3 regions of the Neobacillus sp. Soil_C_43 genome follow, and region 2 is predicted to be linked to each of the others. Evidence: riboswitches for the same ligand, from Rfam matches in the RefSeq annotation. Region 2 holds a riboswitch; each other region holds the start of a gene.
What was found. Region 2 has a riboswitch for lysine ahead of AC3A54_RS16315 (ABC transporter substrate-binding protein). Riboswitches for the same ligand answer to the same signal wherever they lie in the genome.
Positions count from the first base shown of each region.

Region 1: another riboswitch for lysine. It lies ahead of AC3A54_RS00075 (amino acid permease); the one in region 2 lies ahead of AC3A54_RS16315 (ABC transporter substrate-binding protein).
Region 3: another riboswitch for lysine. It lies ahead of dapA (4-hydroxy-tetrahydrodipicolinate synthase); the one in region 2 lies ahead of AC3A54_RS16315 (ABC transporter substrate-binding protein).

Region 1 is NZ_JBDGJV010000001.1:10,432-18,174, forward strand. Features, by position in the region: gene AC3A54_RS00065 (PH domain-containing protein) at 1-458, shown strand, start outside; gene AC3A54_RS00070 (YitT family protein) at 504-1,319, opposite strand; lysine riboswitch at 1,543-1,733, shown strand; gene AC3A54_RS00075 (amino acid permease) at 1,842-3,323, shown strand; gene AC3A54_RS00080 (helix-turn-helix domain-containing protein) at 3,422-3,640, opposite strand; gene AC3A54_RS00085 (hypothetical protein) at 3,804-3,971, shown strand; gene asnS (asparagine--tRNA ligase) at 4,180-5,571, opposite strand; gene AC3A54_RS00095 (alpha/beta hydrolase) at 5,805-6,671, opposite strand; gene AC3A54_RS00100 (S-adenosylmethionine:tRNA ribosyltransferase-isomerase) at 6,899-7,743, opposite strand, start outside.
Region 2 is NZ_JBDGJV010000012.1:96,387-104,129, reverse strand. Features, by position in the region: gene AC3A54_RS16345 (DUF3231 family protein) at 1-801, shown strand, start outside; gene AC3A54_RS16340 (sigma-70 family RNA polymerase sigma factor) at 924-1,424, shown strand; gene AC3A54_RS16335 (anti-sigma factor) at 1,414-2,439, shown strand; gene AC3A54_RS16330 (hypothetical protein) at 2,424-2,732, shown strand; gene AC3A54_RS16325 (DUF6241 domain-containing protein) at 2,767-3,342, opposite strand; gene AC3A54_RS16320 (M20/M25/M40 family metallo-hydrolase) at 3,761-5,413, opposite strand; lysine riboswitch at 5,607-5,789, shown strand; gene AC3A54_RS16315 (ABC transporter substrate-binding protein) at 5,871-6,668, shown strand; gene AC3A54_RS16310 (amino acid ABC transporter permease) at 6,724-7,407, shown strand; gene AC3A54_RS16305 (amino acid ABC transporter ATP-binding protein) at 7,404-7,743, shown strand, end outside.
Region 3 is NZ_JBDGJV010000026.1:43,624-51,366, reverse strand. Features, by position in the region: gene AC3A54_RS23695 (hypothetical protein) at 1-15, shown strand, start outside; gene AC3A54_RS23690 (hypothetical protein) at 125-292, shown strand; gene AC3A54_RS23685 (CPBP family intramembrane glutamic endopeptidase) at 436-1,332, shown strand; gene AC3A54_RS23680 (S1 domain-containing RNA-binding protein) at 1,445-1,894, opposite strand; gene AC3A54_RS23675 (formate/nitrite transporter family protein) at 2,300-3,124, shown strand; gene AC3A54_RS23670 (glucose-1-phosphate adenylyltransferase) at 3,412-4,605, shown strand; gene AC3A54_RS23665 (S1 domain-containing RNA-binding protein) at 4,684-5,127, opposite strand; gene dapA (4-hydroxy-tetrahydrodipicolinate synthase) at 5,241-6,128, opposite strand; lysine riboswitch at 6,253-6,432, opposite strand; gene AC3A54_RS23655 (GNAT family N-acetyltransferase) at 6,615-7,085, shown strand; gene AC3A54_RS23650 (ring-cleaving dioxygenase) at 7,152-7,743, opposite strand, start outside.

The DNA.
Region 1 (7,743 bases), on a different contig from region 2:
GTTTTACAAACAATGCCCTAATTCACCTTGATGGTACAAGTGCTACAAGTAAGAAGCGCATGCTGCATCGATATAGCTATGCAACCAATCGGATTTCTGAAGTTAAACTTGAAACAGCTGGGACCGTAGACCTTGATGTTGAAATTAAGTTTAAAATTGGTTCACAGCCTTTCTCGATTGACGTTCATAAGAAGCATATTGAGGAAGTGAAAGATTTATATAAAGCTTTAATAAAAATTGCTGAAATATCTCATGAAAATGAAATTAGTCTTCAATTTGCCAAACAAAGCCTTGATGTTGCCTCTACCACTCTAGGTCGAATAACAAGTCCAGATAGCAATTTAGTTGTTCAATTTAAAATGCTGAACCAAGCAGCTTTTCAATGGTTAGAAGATAGTAAAAAACAGTATTGTGTGAAAGATTTTGGTTTTGTATTTGAAAAATACATTAATAATTGATAAAAAATGGGCCTCACTATAAGTATAGTGCAGGCCCATTTTTTATTATGAGGGACTGGGACGATGAAACAGTCCCATAACTTCTATCGTTTCAGTTATATTGACGAATGCTGTAGGATCTACTTCAACAATTAGATTTTTAATTTCATTTAATTCATATCGTGAGATCACTGTTATTAATACATTTCGTTTATTATTGGAGTAGCCGCCAACTCCATCCATAATTGTCAATCCTCGGTAAAGATTAGTTAATAGATGTGATCTCATCTCTTCACCTTTATCAGTGATGATCATTATCGTTAGCTTAGCATGGTCTGTATAGATGGCATCAACTACTTTACCTGTTACAAAAATAGATACTAAGGTATTCAGTGCAGCATCCCAGTTAAACATAAATCCACTTATCAAAATAACAACTGCGTTCATACCTGATAAAAGTGTACCTATTGGAAAGTCCTTTTTTCTCGAAACGATCATACCAATAATATCAAAGCCACCTGTAGAACCAGAACTTCGGAAGACAATACCCACCCCAAGACCTGTTAAAGCGCCGCCAAAAATGGAGGACAATATCCTATCATTTGCAATTTCATAGACAGGTATTACATAGAGCCCAACTGATATAATAAGCACTGAAAAGATCGAGTTCATAATAAATTTTTTGCCTAACATTTTGTACCCAATAACCAGTAACGGAAAATTCAAAAGGAAATTTGCTAATCCAGTATTTAGTGGAGTAACCATACCTAATATCATGGAAATACCACTCAGTCCACTGCTTAACACTTCGTGAGGTATTAAAAAAAGGTTAAATGCTAGTACAACAATTAGTGATCCCGTAATAATCCCAAAAATCCGCATGGAAAATACCTCCGAATACCTGCCATCATTATACTTAAAAATAATACCGATTATCATTTTTAAAGTAAATTTAATAGTTTTTTTCCAAAAGATTTAATTATCTGTCAATTACGGTTAGGTTGAATGAGTAAAAAAGTTATTCAAGAAAAACATATTGACAAATGTACAATATTATTTATACTTTAGAAATATATTAATTTCATAAGCTAAATCCTCATCAAACCGATGAGGTAGAGGTCGCGGTTTTTATTAGTAAAGCGGATGAGATGCAGAGACATTTTTGACCCCGTTTGAAAGGAAAAACTGCCGAAGTGTGCTTTACTCTCTGACAATGCATGCTGGGGCTGTCTCCAAATAGGAACAGAACTGTCACGAATTGGACCTACCAGCCATTCGTGTTGAGCTATCTTTCGGAAGGTATGATGCGGGGTATTGATAATGCCATCGATTCTACTTCGATGGCATTTTTTATTCCAAACTCCTTCTCGAAAAAAGAAAGAAAACAAAAAAGGAGTAAAGATAATGCAAACAGCAAAAGTATTAAAAGAAAATGAATATAATGGTGATTTATCACCTAAAAAAGAACCCTCAGAGTTAAGACGAAGCCTTAAATCTCGTCACCTTACCATGATTTCTCTTGGAGGAACAATTGGTACAGGTTTATTCCTTGCCAGTGGCGGGGCCATACATTCTGCAGGACCAGGCGGAGCTATTCTCTCCTATATTATTATTGGTCTAATGGTTTACTTTTTGATGCAGGGGTTAGCAGAGATGGGAGCCTATATGCCCGTTGCTGGAAGCTTTAGTACGTATGCAACTAAATTCGTCGATCCTTCCTTAGGTTTTGCACTAGGTTGGAATTACTGGTATAACTGGGCAATTACCATTGCAGCCGAGTTAGCAGCTGTTACGATGATCATGAAATTTTGGTTCCCACAAACACCATCCTTCATTTGGAGTGGAATCTTTTTAGTCATTATGTTCCTATTAAATTATCTTTCTGTTAAAGGATTTGGTGAAGCAGAATACTGGTTTTCCTTAATAAAGGTAGTAACGGTTATTGTCTTTATCATAATTGGTACACTAATGATTTTCGGTATCATGGGAGATGAGGCAATCGGCTTCAAAAATTTCACAGTTGGTGATGCTCCTTTCCATGGCGGTTTTATGGCAATGCTGGGAATTTTTATGGCAGCTGGATTCTCCTTCCAAGGAACAGAGCTTTTAGGTGTTGCTGCTGGTGAGACGGAAGATCCAAGGAAAGCTATTCCACGAGCAGTGAAACAAGTATTTTGGCGAATTCTTTTATTTTATGTACTAGCTATTTTAGTAATCGGACTTCTAATTCCTTTTACAAATGCAAATTTAGCGAATGGTGATGTTACGGTTAGTCCCTTTACTCTTGTCTTTCAAAAGGCTGGAATTGCTTTTGCTGCTTCAGTAATGAACGCGGTTATCTTAACAGCAGTTTTATCTGCCGGTAATTCTGGTATGTACGCTTCTACCCGAATGCTCTGGGACTTAGCACGTGAAGGAAAAGCTCCCAAGTTTCTAGGGAAACTAAATAAAAATGGTGTACCTGTCAATGCTCTATTTGCAACAACTTTAGTCGGTACTTTGGCTTTTCTTGCCTCTTTCTTCGGAGATGGCACGGTTTATGTCTGGTTATTAAATGCTTCAGGCATGTCCGGCTTTATCGCTTGGCTTGGAATTGCAATTTGTCACTATCGATTCAGAAAAGCCTTTATAGCTCAAGGAATGGATTTAAGTTTATTACCATATAAATCAAAATTCTTCCCTTTCGGTCCTATTTTCGCTTTTGCTGTCTGCGGATTCGTTGTTTTAGGACAAAACTATTCAGCCTTTATGGGAAGCACTATCGATTGGAATGGTGTGTTGGTTTCCTATATTGGATTACCGCTTTTCCTTATCTTATGGTTGGGATACAAATTTAAAAATAAAACTAAAGTAATTCCTTTAGATAAATGCGATTTATCCAATTAAATCTTTTGAAAGAACAAGCATTTTGCGTGTTTTGTATATGTAATTGTGTAAAAACTAAAAAAACAGACTCACATTTGAGTCTGTTTTTTTCTTTAAGATTATGCTTCTTCAGCAGTCCATACATATAAATCTTCAATCTTGCAATTCAATTCTTTGGAAATGGTCATTGCAGAATTTAAACTCATTACCTTCTTGGATAAATAGTCATTGAGTTGACTTCTAGGTATATTAGTATTCTTTTCCAAACCAACCAAGTCCATGCCGTTTTTTGATAATAAGGCCTTGAGGTTACTCTTTTTTGCTTTATAATTTGTCAAAATGACACCTCACTTTTAACCATCATATCATAGTAGCATTAAAAATGAAAGGAAAAGGCAGTGTTTCCAATTTTTAACTTTATAGTATAACCTAAATGAAGGACAAATAGAATAAATTAATTTGTGTTATACTTAAGTTGTAATATAGAAGGGGTGTAATTAAATGAAGAATTCAAACAACCGATATAGTAGCGGCCAAACTGTAAACATTAAAGAAACTGGTGAAAATGTCACGATCTTAAAATGGCAATATGTAAAAAATATGAAGAGATATTCCTATACCGTTAAAGAGCACCCAGGTACATTTTATTTTGAAGAAGAATTACAGTAAGAAAAGCGCAAGCGCCTTGGTCAGCCCCGACAGGCAAATGTTCTTCGGCAAGAAAAGTCCGCCTTTTGACTTTTATTGCCGAAGGTTATTTGACCCGAGGGGCTAGCCGCTGGAGCTGGACAATTCTCGAAGACGAATTTTATGCTTGTCTATAATGTGAAAAATTCACAAAAAGACCAATTCACTGAATGAATTGGTCTTTTTTGACTTAAAATTCTGCATTTCCTGGAGTTCTTGGGAATGGAATGACATCTCTGATGTTTGTCATACCAGTTAAGTACATAATTAAACGTTCAAATCCAAGGCCATAACCAGAATGTTTAGTTCCGCCGTATTTTCTTAGCTCTAAGTACCACCAGTAATCTTCCTCATTCATACCAAGTTCATTAATTTTTCCAGCTAAAATATCTTCACGCTCTTCACGCTGGCTACCTCCAATTAACTCTCCAATTCCTGGAACTAGTAAGTCTGTGGCAGCAACTGTTTTATTATCTTCGTTCAATCTCATATAGAAGGCTTTAATTTCTTTTGGATAGTCAGTAACAAATACTGGCTTTTGGAACACTTTTTCGCACAGATATCGCTCGTGCTCTGTTTGTAGGTCTGCTCCCCATTCAACAGGATAAGCAAAATTTTCACCGGATTCTTTTAACAGGTTAATTGCTTCTGTATACGTCACTCTGCCGAAATCCGCCGTAAAGGCATTATTTAAGCGATCTAATAAGCCTTTTTCAACGAAACTATTGAAGAAGTTCATTTCCTCTGGCGCTTGTTCAATAACATAACCAATAACAGACTTAACCATCTCTTCAGCAAGATCCATAATATCAGGAAGCTCCCCAAAAGCGATTTCTGGTTCAATCATCCAAAACTCCGCTGCGTGTCGAGCGGTGTTAGAATTTTCAGCTCTAAAGGTCGGTCCAAAGGTATAAACATTACGGAAAGCTAAGGCAAATGCTTCTGCTGAAAGCTGTCCACTAACAGTTAAGTTAGACTCTTTACCGAAGAAATCTTTTGATGTATCCGTTTTTCCTTCTTCATTTTTCGGAAGATTTTCCAAATCCAATGTCGTCACACGGAACATTTCTCCCGCACCCTCCGTATCACTCCCAGTGATAATCGGCGAATGGACGTTTACAAATCCTTTATCTTGGAAGAATTTATGGATGGCATATGCTGCTAATGATCTCACCCGAAAGACAGCCGCAAATGTGTTAGTTCTTGGTCGTAAATGGGCAATCGTTCTAAGGTATTCAAATGTATGTCTTTTCTTTTGTAACGGATAATCTACATTTGAGGTACCTTCAATAGTGATTTCAGTTGCTTTAATTTCAAATGGCTGCTTTGCTTGAGGAGTATAAATAAAATCTCCTTCTACTTTAATCGTTGAACTTATCGGAAGCTTTGTTATTTCTTTAAAATTATTTAATCGCTCGTCAAAAACGATTTGAACTCCTTTAAAGAAGCTACCATCATTTAATTCAATGAAACCAAATGTTTTGGAATCGCGGATGGTACGAATCCATCCTGATAATTTCACCTTTTGTTCCACATAACTTTCTGTGTTTCTGTACAAATCCTTGATTAAGGCCTGTTTCATAGTAGTTCCTCCTAAATCATATGTATATGGTCATCAATTGGCCAATGGCATTGTTTTCCACCAATGGACTAGGTGACGAAATAAAAAACCTCCCATCCCATTGGGACGAAAGGTAAAATTCACTGACTATCCTCGTTTTTCTTTTATCCCTTCAATATTATATAAAATACCATTCAATGAAGCAATTTTCAACAAAATTCCCGTTTGTAAGCGAATTAATTTTTGTTTACTGTTTATTCCGTTACCAAAATGTCATTGGGTAGTCCAATCTTATCAAGAAGCCAATTATGGCGATCTAAAAAGGCTTCTTCACACTGTGAAAATCCATGGTCTGTTTGATACCAACTTATTTTTTTCGGTGAGCTTGCTGCAGTATAAAAGGAGGTTGCCTGGTCACAATCACCATATTCATCATTTTTTGCAAATTGAAAATAAATTGAAGCAGGGGCTGCATTTTTTATATAATGGGTGGCATCGAATTTACGTAAATTTGAAATAAAAAAATCAAACCGTTCTGGTGGCAAAAAACTCCGAATTAAAACAGCCATTGGATGTTCACTCGTCATATGCCAGGATGAGGTTTGGGAGGCACCAGCTATTAAAACAAAAGCCTTAATTCGGTTTTCAATGCCTGCAAGCACTCCTCCCCATGTAGCGCCGAAGCCGTGTCCGACGTAGGCCATTCGATTCGCGTCTACAAATTCTAGCTTACTAAGAAGAGTAATCCCCCGCCTTATATCCATTATCATTTGAGTGTAATTTTGAATATCCACCAACGGCTCTATTGTTTGAATGAATTTTTTATACTGTTTCCCTTCTTGTTGACAGCCTACCAAAAACGGAGATTCAATAATAAGAGAAACAAACCCCTTTTCAGCAAGCAATTGAGCTTCCTTATAAAAACTTTTTCTATTCTCTTGGCCAGGATGCATAAAAATCACAGCAGGATGAGAACTTGTTTGTTTAGGCACAATAAGAAAGGCTTTCACGCACCTTTTGTAAGGGCTTTCAAAATAAACCTCTCTAATAGAATATCCTTCTTTTATAATCGACTTCCTAACTTCAACACCTGTTAAATGATCTTCTCTGAAATGAAACATTGTACACCGCCTCCAAGAAGAATCTTTAAAATTAATTTATTTGAATTTTCTGTAAAATAGACTACCATAGTAGAAATTTTAAATTTTTTAGATTGCATTCCATGTGAGCGGCACAAACTATATATAAAATAAAACCTATTAAAAACAGCTTCCCACTTATTTTACCATGGTGATAGAAGAATTAAAAACCTCGACCGTAGAGTCAAGGTTAAAGAAATTCTAGTATGTTATAAAATGAGATTCATATCACCAAACTCATGCCATAAATATCCTTCTTTTAGTGCTTCTTGATAGGCGTTGCATAAAAGATCTTCCTCAGTAAAGGCTGAGAGCAAATCTAGATGGCTAGCTTCTGGTTCATGCAATCCCGTAATTATCCCATCTGCAATCTTTAGGTTGTATGTTGGCTTTATATAAAGATTGGTCCATCCCTGTAGACAGCCATCCAAAGCTGCTGTTTCCATGGCACGTACCACTGTCGTTCCCACTGCAATCACTCTTCTCCTCTCCACTTTTGCCCTTAAAATAGTATCCCATGCTTCCTTTGGAATGTTATATTCCTCGTAGTTTTCTGTTGGGGAGTGGTCCCACTTGTCATCCAATAAATAGCTAAGCCCCGTGTGAAGTTGAATAAATACAAGATGAATCCCCTTTTTTTGGAGCTTAAATAATAGCTCCCAACTGAATGCCCTACCTGCGGATGGCATTTCTACAGAACCAGGCTGGGTAGCAAAGACAGTCTGATAGTAGTTTAGCTCCCAAGGATTATTAATATATTCATATCGAACAGGTTCTCCAAGTGCGTAAATTTCATCATACAAAGCTGTTCCTTGCTTTGAGAATTGAATCGTAATAAAAGGGGTATTCGTTGAAGCGCGTGACACAACCCCATGAAGAGTTGAAGATAAGACTAGAAAATCTCCATTCTTTATTCCAGCAGAAACTGCTAACGCTTCCCAAGTATGACCATTCTTCCGTCTTGCTAAGCGAACTTCTATCCCTTTTTGGATACAATTTTTGTTACGATATAAGTCTGCTAATAATATAGCAGGAACAGTTCTACTACTGTTTA
Region 2 (7,743 bases):
CAAAGTGAAGGAATCCCTGTTCCAATCGGATTTACGGACAAAGATGTAAATAAAGAAGTCCCGAAGCTCTATGATAATGGTTTTGATATCATGTTTGTCCGAATGATTAAAGAAATCAGCATGGCGATGCACACCTTAAATATCACAATGTCCTATCGCGATGATATGATTCAACTCTATAAGAACCTCACAAGTATGACACAAAAATATTATCATCAATGTACTAAATACCTACTGGAAAAAGGGTTAATTCCCCGTTCGCCGTATGTTTCAACCACTAAGGAAGTGGAGTTTGTCAAAGATACCAACTATCTAGGTGGATTTAACCTATTTAGCGGGAAACGCTCTCTCAACACGGTGGAGCTGGCAAATATTTATCATGCCATCGAATCCAATGTGACGGGGATGCAATTGATTTACGGATTTGCCCAATGTGCGGAAAAAAAGGATGTGCGTAAATTTTTCACAAAGGGTGGAGAGATGGCAGCAGCCATCATAAAAGAGATGAGTGAGGTCCTATTAGAAAATAATATTCCTGTTCCGGCTACTGCTGGTGGGAATATCACTACTTCAACCCTTACGCCTTTCTCAGATAAAATCATGATGTACTGCGTCAGCCTGTTCTGTAGCTTTTCTTTAGGCGGTAACTCTGTCGGAACGGCATTTAGCTTACGAAATGACCTGCCGGCGAAGCTATCAATCTTCATGAAGGATATTTTCGAATATGCGCATGAAGGCGCGAAAATTATGATTAAGCACGGATGGATGGAGGAGCCGCCACAAACGGTGAAACCGAAATAAATGCAAGAGCCGGGAGAAGTGTGAATGCACTTCTCTTTTTTGTATAAAAAAATTAAATATTTTGTTAAAATTGCAACTTTTTGGTAATGTGAAACGTGGATTAGGTGAAAGGGGGATGGTTCGTGCAGCTTGAAGATGTATTTAAACAGAATCTAAATGATTTGTATCGATATTTATATTCCCTTTCGAAAGATCACTTTGTAGCGGAAGACCTCGTTCAGGAAGCTTTTTATAGAGCCTATGTGTCACTAGAAGATTATGAAATTAGGAATATTAGAGCTTGGCTATTTAAGGTTGCCTATCATGCATTCATCGATTTCCAAAGGAAAAATAAACGAGTCATTATTGAAGATGAAATGGATAAGCACGGTGGTGTCAGTCTGGCAACACCAGAGAAGACAATACTAGAAAAAGAATCGTTAAACCAATTGTTATGGGACATTAATAGCTTACAGGAAAATGAAAAGCACGCGGTACTCCTATGCGATCTGCATGATCTTCCGTATCAGGAAGCCGCAGATATTCTTGATTTAAAGTTAAATACATTAAAAAGCCACTTATTTAGAGGACGAAAAAAATTGGTAGACAAAGTGAAAAGAAGGGAATGTACAGATGAGCGATAACATGAATCCAAACGATGATGAACTCTATCAAAATTATATTAAAAATTCGAAACAGCAATATAAGACGAGTCAATTTCTTACTGAAGAAGATCAACGAACCATTTTTAACATGGGCAAAAATCACGCAAGACTAACGAATATTTTCATAAGTCTTGCCGTCCTGTTACTGATCATCCCAGTCATGACACTAATCACCTATTTTTATTACGCAATCGGAGGAAGGGCTGACAAGCTTATTGAGGTTGCTTCTAATACGATTTACTTAACGGAGCCTAATATCAATTTGGAAAAAATCAAAATTGAAGACGAGATTGGGTTATTTTCCATGCACATCCTGTTCGATGTTAATAAACGTATAGGAAAAGAGGATTATAAAGTAGGGGACTATGATATTTACTTCGCACTTGATCATCCAAATTTCCCTAAAAAGACGACCCTTTTAGACCGTCCGTTGCCTGAAATCCCGAGTGTAGAAACGGAAACATTGCTTCATCCAGAAGCGAAGATTCCTTATGATACGGGGGGAGAATGGGATATATTAAAAGGCCTTCCAGATGGAACGGTCGCAGAAGTGTATGTGTCGTTTTCCACATTGCATAAGCCGGAGGAGATCGAACAAATCATGCCAAAGGCAACAGAAGTACGCTGGTTAGCAGTGGATACGGGGCTAGAAGCTAAACAAGTTGACAAGGAGGGTGTACCAATCACTGCACTGGGCTATCCTGCCCAAGTTGATTCAACCATTTGGTCCCCTTTCAACGGTAGAGAACAAACCAATGAAGAAGTGTTCCTGGATATTCTTACACAACTTTCAAAGAATGAAGAAGTGGCAACAAAAGTAGCACGAGCCAAGTCGCTGGAATTAAAAGAACGGATTGCTTATTTAAAGAAACAGGGGATTCACGTATATGGCGCTGTAGTGACCGGACCAACGCCAGAACTTAGAAAATTAGAGCAGATGAAAGAGGTTAGGTCCGTTAAGGTAGGGGAGGTAAAGCTATGGAACTGGAAATAAAAAAGAAGTCCACACTCAGTAAATTGGTTGGGCTGGCTGGCATTCTTTCGTTCGTATGGGGGCTATTTTCACTTGCGATTCTTAATGCAGCCTTATTGTTAAAAACAGAAACCTTTCCTGATTTCTTTTTAGTGAAAAATCCAATGTTTGGCATCATTTTTGGTGTAATCGGACTATTTACGAGAAGGCGGCCAAGGCTGTATGCGTGGTGGGGATTGGGGATCAACGTATTTATTCTCCTATTTACATTTCTCATGTTTATGCTTGCCTGGACGATCAATGCGAAACCATAATTTACTGTAGGGTTAAAAGAAGAAGTAAGCTCCGCTATGGCTGCGAGCTTACTTCTTTTGCGATGTCATCACCAAAATTATTCAGGATAAAGGTTTCTTCCTCTGCTTTACTTAAGATTCCATAGGCCTGCCCGACGGTGCCGCCTTGGTATTGCCAGAAGTAGTTGTGAGCGTCATCGACTGCCGCAAAATTACCCGCCTTCCATTTTTCAAGAAGGGCCAGCAATTGGTCTTTTCGGTCAAAATCACGGTTGCTCACGATTTCATACACGCGATTAATGGTGTCAGGCACCATAGGAATGGCCCCCCATTTTTCTTCTGCCTTCACTTTTTGGTGCGTCATCTTATGCATCACTTCAATGACCTTATATTCGGAGCTGGTGTTGTCAATGCCGATATCGTATTGAACGCCGCCAATTTTATCTGTTTGTTCGCTGTCCTCATCCACAGTTTCATCCACAAGAGTTGGAGAATCATCCACAGCTTCCGCCTCTACTTTCTCTTGTTTACTTCCGGAAACGGCCTCGCTGTTGATTACTTTATTGGCTCCATAGATGCCGGCCAGTAATACCAGAAAAATAATGGACGGAATAATCCATACTTTCTTCACAACCATCCCCCTATGCCTGTTTTTCATATAATAAGAATGTAAAAAATGCGACTTCGAGAATTGTCCAGCTCCAGCGCCTAGCCCCTCGGGTCAAATAACCTTCAGCAATAAAAGTTAAAGAGCGACTTTTCTTGCTGAAGAACATTTGCCTGTCGGGGCTGACCAAGGAGCTTCCGCTTTTCTTACTTAATTTCCTTTTATTTTACATGTTTATAGTAAAAAAAGCTTGTAGGAAGTCTACAAGCTTTTTAAAAAACCGCTCTATTAAATAGTTTGTTGATTTCCGTTCCAGGCGCGAGCGGTCCGTGGGTGTTTCGGCGAGCCTCCTCGGCGCTTGCGCCTGCGGGGTCTCCCCTGAACCATACTCCCACAGGAGTCTTCGCGCCTTCCACTCCAATCAACAAGTGCTTTAAAATAGCTATTTGTTTAATACTTTCTGAATCACAAGGTTGGTTAGGTTTGGAACAACTTCTAGTGAGTAGGTCATTTCCATTCGTTCGAGCTTTTTGTGTGCATCTAAGCCGTATGGTCCGATGTTGATTACAGGTACATTGATGTCGCGGATGTCTTGGTAGTCAACAAAGAGCTTCGTGCCCCATCCAGGATTATTGCTGGTTTCGGCCTTAATGCCTGCTTCATCATCACTCAGCGCGACAAAACTCATATCCGAGATATACGGGAAGAAATTTCGCGTCACAATCGGATGTGGATAATGTGGCTGTATTTCCTCTACCGCTTCATCCAACGCATGGATCAAGTTCAATTCATCCTCTGTTTTTCCAGTCAATTCGATCCTAGGAGAATATAAGGATGAGTAAAATAGAATAATCGCAGGGCTCTTATCCTTCATCCAATTCCACGCTTCCTCCACCACTCTCGCAGCAAACATGCGCGTATCTAATTCCGTATTATTTAAAAGCTTCTCTTTAAACTTATCCATATGTGCCGTGAACGTTTCGCCGTTCTCAGAAACTAATAATTGCTCCATTTCCTCGTACGTCATGACCCTCGACTTCCAAGGGTGCTGGACATAAGGTTCACCGCTCAATGTACTGTACTGCTTATATCTATCTTCAAAAGAAGTCAGGGCATTGGTAAATGCAATATGGGCCTGTTCTCTTAATTTTTCAAGTACGTCCTTTGGAGACCAGGAATGGATAAAGAAATTGTAATACACATAAGCAGACAAAGCCGTTTGAACCGTATAGGATGGCTTTAAATCCATTTGCTTTAACGAAACAGGAGGCACGGTCGTCTCGCCAAACGCTTCGTTACAAAGCTCTGGATTGTAGTTGATTTGTCGAGTCAGTTCAGCCGTGATAAAGTTAGGATCGAGGCCTTCAAACGCTGAGCCTACATGCGTTTCTGCACCTGTAATAAAAAACGATGGCAACAGTTTTCCGACCGTTCCCTTATAGATATACCGATTGTCATCGCCTTCATAGCGCGGCGCCACGAAGTCAGCATTAATCGCAGCGGAATAGGAGAAACCATGTTCATTTTTCCAGCGTTTCAATGTTTTTAACGCAGAAAGAACACCGTGTGAGCTGTCTTCCTCATCACATTCTGCTAAAAGAACCAGGTTTCCGTCTAATTCCTCAGGGTGTTCCGAGTAATATTTTAAGAGATAAAGATGACTAGCAACTCCGCTTTTCATGTCAAGGACGCCACGACCAAACATCCAATCTCCCGACTGTAAATGTTTTTGTGCAGAAGCGGGCAGATCCTCTTTTTTCAAGGATTCCATTAGCTCCTCGGGATAGCAGGCCTGATCTTTTAAGTGAGTAAAATCATCAATTCCGACTGTGTCCGTATGACCCATTAGGATGACGGTTCGATTGCTCGTGCCCTTTGTTCCTTTGACAAACGCCAGCACATTATACCGCTCTTGATTGTCATTGTGGGTCTGTTCTAAAACCAGTTGGCCTGGATTTTCTGAAAAATAGGGCCATGAGGAAATCATTGCATATAAAGCCTGGGCAATGGCTTTTTCGCCATAAGTATTTACGACACTTTCAATGTTTACGAGCTGTTTCGTGAATGCCAATACATCTTCTCGACAGTGCAACATACGCCTAACCTTCTTTTCTAGTAATTTGGAAGTTTGGTATTTTAGAAAAATGTATCTCAAGAAAGAAAACCCGTCAAGGTTTTTCATTTGGATGTAAATTCCACTAAAAATATTATTGCATTTGTTAGAATACTTTTATATACTAAAAAAAGTTTCGTCAAACTAAATATAAAAATCCTCGTCTTTAAGCATTAGATGGGGTAGAGGTCGCGATTTTTATTAGTATCCTATGGGAGATTCAGTGAAATCTATGAAAATAGGAAAAAGGATTAATCGCCGAAGCTTCTGAAATCACTTTTTTCAGAAAGCTGGGTCTGCACTCGAATAGGGGCAGAACTGTCACAGTTCCTTGGAATTGTGGAGAACTATCTTCGCCAATGCTAATTGATGAGGGTGTATCGAACACCGTCATGCGCATATGTGACGGTGTTTTTTTATCAACTAGGGAGGTATATTTATGAAAAAGTTTGCAATTTTATTAGCTGCGGCGATGATGTTACTTTTATCAGCTTGTGGTACAGAGAAGGCTGACGGAGAAAAAGCAGCAAAAGCTAGCAGTGGCAAGAATGAATTAGTGAAAAAAGGTGCCTTAACGTTCTCTATGACTGGGCAATATCCGCCTTTAAACTTTAAGAAAGACGGTAAATTAACTGGATTTGACGTTGAAATCGGAACAGAAATTGCGAAGAGGATCGGCCTAGAAGCAAATCCTGTAACAAATCCATGGGAAACGATTATTCAAGGGTTAAAAGCGAAGAAATATGATGCAATCATCGGAAGTATGACGGCTACACCTGAGCGTGATAAGCAGGTTGACTTCACGAATCCATATTATCTATCTGGTGCACAGATTTTTGTTGCGGAAGGCAACACAGCTATTCAATCAAAGGATGACCTTAAGGGTAAGTCAATAGGCGTTATTCAAGCGAGCACATGGAAGGATATGGCCGAGGATCTATCTGATCAAGTGAAAGGCTATCCAACAGACGTCAACGCTCTTCAAGACTTGGCACTTGGGCGCTTGGATGCGGTGATCACTGACAAAATTGTTGGGGTAAGTGCGAAAAATGAAAAAGGTCTAAAAATCAAAGCAATCGGTGAATTGTTGAACGAAGACCGTGTAAGCGTAGCGGTTGCTGAAGGAAACAAAGAACTCGCTGACAAAATAAACGAGGCGATCCAGTCTATGATTGACGATGGTACGTATGAAAAAATCAGTATGAAATGGTTCAACACCAACGTAATGGAAAAGTAAGAAATTGTGTCGAAGGGGGACTGTCCCCCTTTGACAAATTAAGGAGGTAAGCCTCGTGGTTTTTTTAGATAATATTATTAGTATTTTTAGTGAGCATGGAATTGCTTTTTTGAAAGCTTCTTGGATGACGATCTCTATTACAGCAATCTCTTTATTATTTGCGATGGTGATTGGTATCATTTTTGCCGCCTTCAAAATCTCCACTAGTAAACTATTAAATCGCATTGCCGACATCTATATTGGGATTATTCGCGGAACCCCACTGATTGTTCAGATCATGTTCTTATATTATGGACTTGCCAACATCGTGAACTTGGATAGCTTCACGGCGGGGGCATTAGCACTGGGTGTTCATGCGGGCGCGTATATCGCAGAAATTTTTAGAGGAGCGGTTCAATCAATTGACCGCGGTCAGTTGGAAGCGGCCAGGTCGCTTGGAATGACCTATTCACTCGCGATGAGAAGGATTATTTTCCCACAGGCTTTCAAAAGATCAATTCCATCCCTTGCCAATCAGTTCATTATTGGCTTAAAGGATTCTTCGCTCGTTGCCTATATTGCGGTAACAGACCTTTACAACACGGCTCTTAGTGTACAAGGTGAAAACTATATGCCGTTTGAAACGTATTTTGTGGTTGGAATCTATTACCTAATTATCGTTCTTCTTTTCACATGGATTGCCAGCCGTTTGGAAAAGAAATTGGATGTTAGTAAGCCGAAGGAGGTACGTGTCGCATGATTGATGTTCGTAATCTATCAAAATCCTTTGGAAAGCTTGACGTGTTAAAAAATATTGATTTGCAAGTAAATGAACAAGAAGTGGTTGTACTGATTGGTGCCAGTGGTTCTGGAAAAAGTACATTGCTTCGCTGTTTAAACTTTTTAGAGGTGGCTGAGCAGGGAGAGGTTACGATTGATTCTGAAAAAATTGACCTCACCAAATCAAACTTGAATAAAGTGAGAGAAAAGGTAGGAATGGTGTTTCAGCATTTCAATCTTTTCCCGCATAAAACCGTGTTAGAAAACATAATTGAAGCCCCAATTTTTGTTAGAAAAGAAACGAAAGAAGCGGCTA
Region 3 (7,743 bases), on a different contig from region 2:
GCAAAAAAAAAATGATCAAGCCAGTCTGGAAAAATTTAATAAAACCTGGTATCAAAACGCAGATGAAATTGTAGCATTTCTAGCAAGTACCAACCCAAATTGGTCTAAAAAGGGTTTAACAGAAATGTTTTATACGCATTTAAAGTTAACAAGAGATGAAGTAGATGATCGGTTAAAAGGGGATTGGGCTAGTGATATAAAAACAGCTGACACGAACGAAGAACATCTTATCCATATGGGTGAAATACTAACTGATGGGATTGTAAAACAGTTTCCAGAGAAGTTTAAGTAAACAAGACAGTCATATACACACGAGATTTGTTAAAATATTTCTCGTGTGTATTTTTTTGGAAGAAGATATAATAATAAGCAACAAAATTAATAAGGGAGAACTTAAGAATAAATTCTTGTAAATAGGTTTAGGGGGGAGAGGTTTTGCAACAAAATTTTATTAAAATGAACCAAGGAAAAAACAATTGGAAAAGGTATTTATTATCATTTGTAATTATAGTTTTTTTTATATTTTTAGGGGGTATAATGTACCTTTTTGCTTTAAGTGCATTTGCTGAGGCAGATGGAGATCCAAATTCTTATTTCGATAGAATTGAGTTGGTGGGTGTTCATGTTAATCCGCTATATGATTTTGTTTTGACACATATTAATTATGTTTTTTGGCTGCTGGGTTTAGTTATTACCATTAGGCTGATTCATAAACGAACATTCAAAACTCTCATAACTCCTCATAAAAAAATAAACTGGATGAGAATTTTTTGGGGATTCAGCTTGTTTTTTTGCTTAGTTTCTGGAACGACACTGATTGATTTTATTTTAAATCCAGGAGATTATGCATTCAATAATATTAAATGGGAGGACTTTCTTCAGCTGTTTTTCTTTGTTTTAATCTTAACACCTATGCAAACTACAGCGGAAGAGGTGTTTTTTAGGGGCTACCTTATGCAGTGGTTTGGTCGAAAGATTACTCATTCGCTATTATTATCAATCATTGTAGGTTCTATTTTTGGTATGCTGCATTTCAGTAACCCGGAAATGAATTATTCAGCATTTTTTGTCGGTAGTGATTATGTACTTTCTGGAATAGTGTGGTGTTACATTACTGCAAAAACAAATAGCGCAGAAATAACGATTGGTGCTCATGCGGCAAATAATATGTTTCTTGGTTGGTTTCTAACCATGGATGATGCAGTCTTTGGAAAGATTCCATCCTTATTTGTAGTAAGTGATATAAATCCACAGATCTCCTTGTTATGGACTATTATTACTTTATCCGTCTTTACGTCCTTTGCAATTAAAAAATATGGAAAAAATTATTGAATTTAATTAACTATTTGGAGAAGTATTGTGAGAACTAATCATTTCCCAAAAAGAAGAGCTAACTAGAAACAGTCAGCTCTTCTTTTTGGTTATATAGTTCCTACGAGCTAGCTTATCCGCGTCTTCCGCCTCGGCCGCCACGCTTTGTTTCTGTGCTGCGCTTTAGTGAAGATAAATTTTCTTCACTAGACTTTAAAAACTTAACCATTTTATCTTCAAATGATTCTTTAGGTTTGAAATTGCTTTTTGGACGAAAATCTTTAGAACGGTTGTCAGATCTCCCTTGTCTTGCTGGGCGTTGTGAGTAAGAAGAGGTTTGACTTTCCGGTCTATCGATTGCTTTTTTAATGGATAAGGCAGTTTTTCCGTCTTTCTCACTAATTACCTTTACTTCAACCATGTCGCCTACTTTAAGGTGGTCATTAATATCCTTAACATAGCTTTCCGCAACTTCACTTATATGCACAAGACCCGTTGTACCGCCAGGCAATTCTACGAATGCTCCAAAATTAGTGATTCCTGTTACTTTTCCTTGTACTTTGCTGCCTATTTCAACTGACATAGAAATATATTTCCCCCTCAATAATGTTAAAACCACTTCATTATAACAAATATTTCACAGGAATAAAATCTTTTTGCTGAATTAGGAAAAAGATTGAAAACGTTTAATAATCGTTAAAGAAAAGTTCACAGGAAAAAGGAATAATGTGCGGTAAAATAAAAGTATGTTAAGAACATCACAAATAAAAAGAATTTTAATAAAAGGCTGTGTTAAAGAACATTGTTGATTTTATACTCTGTTGATTGGAGTGGAAGGCGTGAAGACTCCTGCGGGAGTAGTGGTCTCGGGAGACCCCGCAGGAGGAACGACGAGGAGGCTCCCGGAACGCCCGCGGAAAGCGAAGCGCCTGGAACGGAAATCAGCAGACAACTTTAACAAAGCCTAATAAAAAAGGAGTAACATCTTATGGCATACAGCAAACCAGATCAAATTATGGAAATAACCATAGAAAATGGCACGAAGAAAACTAAAAACTCTCCATTGCAGACAGTTATCTTAGGTTTTGAAGCAGGTGCATTTATTGCGCTAGGTTATTTACTTTGCATTCGTGTAACAGCAAGCTTATCCATAAATTTGGAAGGATTAAGCAGCTTGATTGGCGCATCTGTATTTCCTATTGGATTGATTCTTACATTACTTGCAGGAGGAGAGTTATTAACAGGTAATATGATGGCTGTACCGCTTGCAAAGATGGCAAAAAAGGTGACTACTAGTAAGGTCATATTTAATTGGTTTCTTGTGACAATTAGTAACTTTCTAGGTGCTGTTTTTGTCGCCTATTTCTTTGGTCATTTAGTAGGTCTTACTGAAACTGGTCCTTTTTTAGAAAAAACGGTTAGTATTGCAGAGCATAAACTTGAAGCCACCTTTATCCAAGCGTTTATATCTGGTATTGGTTGTAACTGGTTAGTGGCTTCCGCAGTGTGGCTTTCTTATGGAGCAAATGATATAACTGGAAAAATAGCTGGGATTTGGTTTCCAACCATGGCGTTTGTGGCAATTGGGTTTCAACACGTAGTAGCCAATATGTTTGTCATTCCTGCTGCGATTTTTGCAGGCCATTTTTCATGGATACAGTATTTTACCAATTTTGTTCCGGTTTTCTTAGGAAACGCAGTAGGAGGATCCGTGTTTATTGCAATGGCTTATTGGCATGCTTATAGAAAAAAAGATATACCATATCAAGAGACAAAGGTCGTTCAATCTATCATTAAAACTGGTATACGATAAATTTTAGTATTCGTATTCAAGAAAACTTTGTAAGTAAAAAAAATACTATTTAAAAGGTTCCTATCTATAGGTACCTTTTTTTATTTCTTTCAAATTTCGGACAAAAACAGCCATATTACGTACTATTTCTTTAAGAGGGTGTCGATAAAAAAATGAATACTTTTCACAGAGATGTAACATGTAAGCCGCTTAAATGGAAAAATCAGGCGATAATAGAGATATAAACAGATGGATTAAACAGAGGGTCATTGAGGAGTACAAATTGTACAAAGGAAAGGAGGAGAACAATGAATAAACCAAATTGGATAGCCATGCTGTTAGCGGGTGGGAGGGGAACGAGACTTAATTTACTAACAAAAACTATCGTAAAGCCAGCTGTGCCGTTTGGGGGGAAATATCGTATCATTGATTTTGCCTTAAGTAATTGCAAAAACTCAGGGATAGAAACTGTGGGGATTTTAACTCAATATAATCCCCTAGTATTACATTCGCATATTGGTCAATGTAATCAATGGAAGCTTGCAGACAGGTTTGGGGGATTAATAATCCTTCCACCATACCAACGGGACGGTTTAGGTGTGGAGTGGTATGATGGTACGGCACATGCAGTATTTCAGAACTTTCAATTCATCGAGCAACACAATCCTGATTATGTACTCATTCTTTCAGCTGACCAAGTCTACAAGATGGATTATAGAGAGATGCTTCAGCATCACATTGAAACAAATGCTGATTGTACCATTGCGGTTATGGAAGTTCCATGGGAAAATGCACACCAATTCGGTGTACTAGAAATTGATAAGCGGTCAAATAAAATTCTAGCATTTAAAGAAAAACCGCAAAAGCCCACAACCAATTTAATATCGATGGGAATATACATTTTTAATTGGCCAATTCTAAAAGATACTTTAATTAAGGAAGAGCAAAAGGAATTTACACACAGAGATTTTGGCAAGGATGTTATTCCCTCCATGCTAGACGAGGGATTTCATTTGTCATCCTTCGATTTTCATGGGTACTGGAGAGATGTGGGAACGGTTAGAAGCTTTTGGGAGGCAAATTTGGATCTGTTAAATAAAGGAACAAATATTTTTCAACAAGCTCCAGAATGGAAAATTTATAGTGTTGAAAATAATGAGCCTCCTTCATATATAGATAGGAGTGCCAAAGTACACCATAGTTTAATAAGTGATGGCTGCGAAATAAGTGGTTCAGTTGAAAGGGCAGTAATATTTAATGGTGTTAAAATTGGAAAGGGGGCACATATAAAAAATTCGGTAATCTTACCTCATACTGTAGTAGAAGAAAATGTTTGGCTGGAGAATTCTGTAGTTGGAAGTCAATCTTTTATTAAGAAAGGGGTGATTATTGCGTCAAAAACACCTGAGGAGTATTTAATGGTAGTAGGTAATCAGGTTACTGTTGACCCAGCTATTGAAGAGGTTCAATTCAAAAATAATGTTAAATCAGTTTTATCGTAGCAATATGCAAAGAAGAGGTTGACCCTTTCTATAGAGTCAACCTCTTTTTCTATATGAACAATTCTTTAAACGTTGATGTTATCCGCGTCTTCCGCCTCGACCACCGCGTTTTGTTTCTGTGTTGCGCTTAAGAGAAGATAAATTTTCCTCGCTAGACTTCAAGAACTTAGCCACTTTATCTTCAAATGTTTCTTTAGGTTTAAAATTCCCTTTTGGACGGAAGTCTTTTGAACGGTTATCAGATCTTCCCTGACGTGGCGGGCGTTGTGAATAAGATGATGTTTCAGGTTTTTCTATCGCTTTTTTAATGGATAGGGCAGTTTTACCATCCTTTTCACTAATTACTTTAACTTCAACCATGTCGCCTACTTTTAGATGGTCATTAATATCTTTTACATAGCTTTCTGCAACCTCGCTAATATGCACTAGACCTGTTGTACCTCCAGGTAATTCGACGAATGCTCCAAAATTAGTGATTCCTGTTACTTTTCCTTGGACTTTGCTGCCTACTTCAACTGACATGAAATCTTTTTCCCCCTCAATAGTGTTAAAACTACTTAATTATAACAAATTCTCAAGGGAAATAGAATCAATCGAAGAGGTTTTTCTAACTTTTTTTTGACTTTTCTTCTCTACTAACAGTGTACCTTTAGTAAATTGATTGGGAGGCTCTTTTGTAATGTCTGTTGTTCTCCATCCGTTAATGGGACAAGAGGTAAACGGACACCACCCACTGGAACACCAATCATTTTTAATGCTGCTTTTACTGGTGTTGGACTTGGTGCAGCAAACAATGCTTTTATTATTGGAAGGAGGTTACGATGTGCTGCTGCGGCTTCCTTTAGATCACCATTCTTAAAGTTATTGATCATTGTCTGCATTTCATTTCCAATGATATGGGATGCAACAGAGACCACTCCTGTTCCACCAATCGCTAAAACAGGTAAAGTCAATCCATCGTCTCCACTATAAAGTGTAAAGTCACTAGGAGTTTGGCTGATGATGTCGGCCATTGCATCAAGGTTCCCACTTGCTTCTTTGACAGCAACTATATTATTAATCTTTGATAAAGAGACGATTGTTTCGACAGTTAAATTAATTACACTTCGTCCTGGGATATTATATAGCATAACTGGTAATGTGGTTGATTCGGCGATTGCTTTAAAGTGTTGAAATAATCCTTCTTGAGATGGTTTATTGTAGTAGGGAGCAACCAGCATAATTCCATCCACTCCAGCATTCTCAGCTTGCTTTGTTAAGCCAATAGAGGCTCTAGTATTATTGGAACCTGTTCCTGCAATGACAGGAACTCTGCTATCAACCACATCTACTACAAATTTAAATAAGTCCACTTTTTCTTCAGTTGTTAATGTGGGAGATTCACCTGTAGTTCCAGCAATTACCAATCCATCAGAACCATTTGCGATTAAATAATTTATGAGTTCTTTTGTTGCAATATAATCAATTTCTCCTTGTTGATCAAATGGCGTAACCATCGCGGTTAAAACTTGGCCAAAATTCATCATTCTCACCCTTTATATAGTTTTTTAGAATTATAACGGAGAAGGCACCTTAATAGTCAACGCAAAAAAGCAGCAACGAGGGTTCGCTGCTGCACTAGAAACATGATTAAATAATTGTTCCCATGCGTGAGATAGCCCTCCATATAGTTTCCTATATGACAGTTCTGTATTTATTCAATAGCAGAACCAGCTTCAAGATTTATGAGATTCTTTCCGCTTCGGCAAATTCCCCTTTTCACAATGGTCATTGGATCTCATTCTCCTCGAATTGTGTACTCATGGTTTTTGCGCCTCTATCCTCACTTCAAATGGTATTGAAGTAAGAAATATTTAAATGACTGTTACTATAACAGAATTTCTATTATTATACAAGGAATTTGGAAGAAAAAAGAAAAGAAGCCAAGGCGGGAAGTGCAATAATTCCATATTTATCTAAAAATGTTATATTATAGTGAAAAGCATTAAAATAAAGAGGTGGTTTTGATAGTGCAACTAATTTCTCACAAAATGAATGAACAATATGCTAAAGACGTATTAGGTTGGAAATATAACCATCCATATGATTTTTATAATAATGAATTAACTAATGAATCCCTACAAGAACTATTGAATGGCAGTTATTATGCTGTAGTTAACGCTGAAAAAAATTTAATAGGGTTTTTTTGTGTCGGAGAGTCTGCCCAGGTTCCGACAGGTCAGCAGATTGGAGCCTATGTTGATGGTTTTATTGATTTTGGACTTGGAATGCATCCCGGAGAAACCGGAAAAGGGAATGGTTATGAATACTGTACATTTATCCTTGACTTGATTAAAGAAAAATATAAGAACTTTCCTATCCGTTTAACTGTGGCCAATTTTAATAAGAGGGCCATTCATCTTTATGAAAAAATGGGATTTGTTAAGAGTAAAGAATTTAATTCAAATAATTGTTCTTTTTCAACAATGATTAAAAGATGAGACTTTGAATATAAAAAAGAAGCTTGAGGATGGTCTGAATCTCAAGCTTCCTTTGGTGATTGAGTGTTAATTATATTCTTTCACTAATTCTTTTGTGCTTCTAACTGTATCAATTGGACGAACCATTTTTTCAATTTGGCCACGTTTTGTTTCTAAGAATGGGGGCAAAGATAGTTTTTCTCCGAGGGTTTCATAGGGTTCATCTCCCATAAATCCAGGACCATCTGTAGCAAATTCAAATAAGATTTGAGGTGCCACTCTGACATATAATGACCCAAAAAAGTAGCGGTCAACAAAACCAGAGGTACCGAATCCGAAGCCTTCAATCCGAGTCATCCATTCTTCTAAAACCGTGCGATCCTCCACACGAAATGCTGCATGATGGACAGTACCAAAGCCTTGTTGGGATGGGGGCAGTACTGCATTGTATTCCACAACCACTTGGGCACCGTTACCGCCTTCTCCTATTTCAAATAAGTGAAAAGCTTCCTCTTGGGCAATTTCTTTAAACAAAAGAACTTTTTCCATCATTTCTTTAAAGTAATCGAAATTGGCTACACGAACAAAGATAGGTCCCAAACCAGTGATGGCGTATTCTAAAGGGATGGGCCCCTTTTGCCAAGGTGTGCCGCTTGCAACTCCTTTATTTTTTTCATCG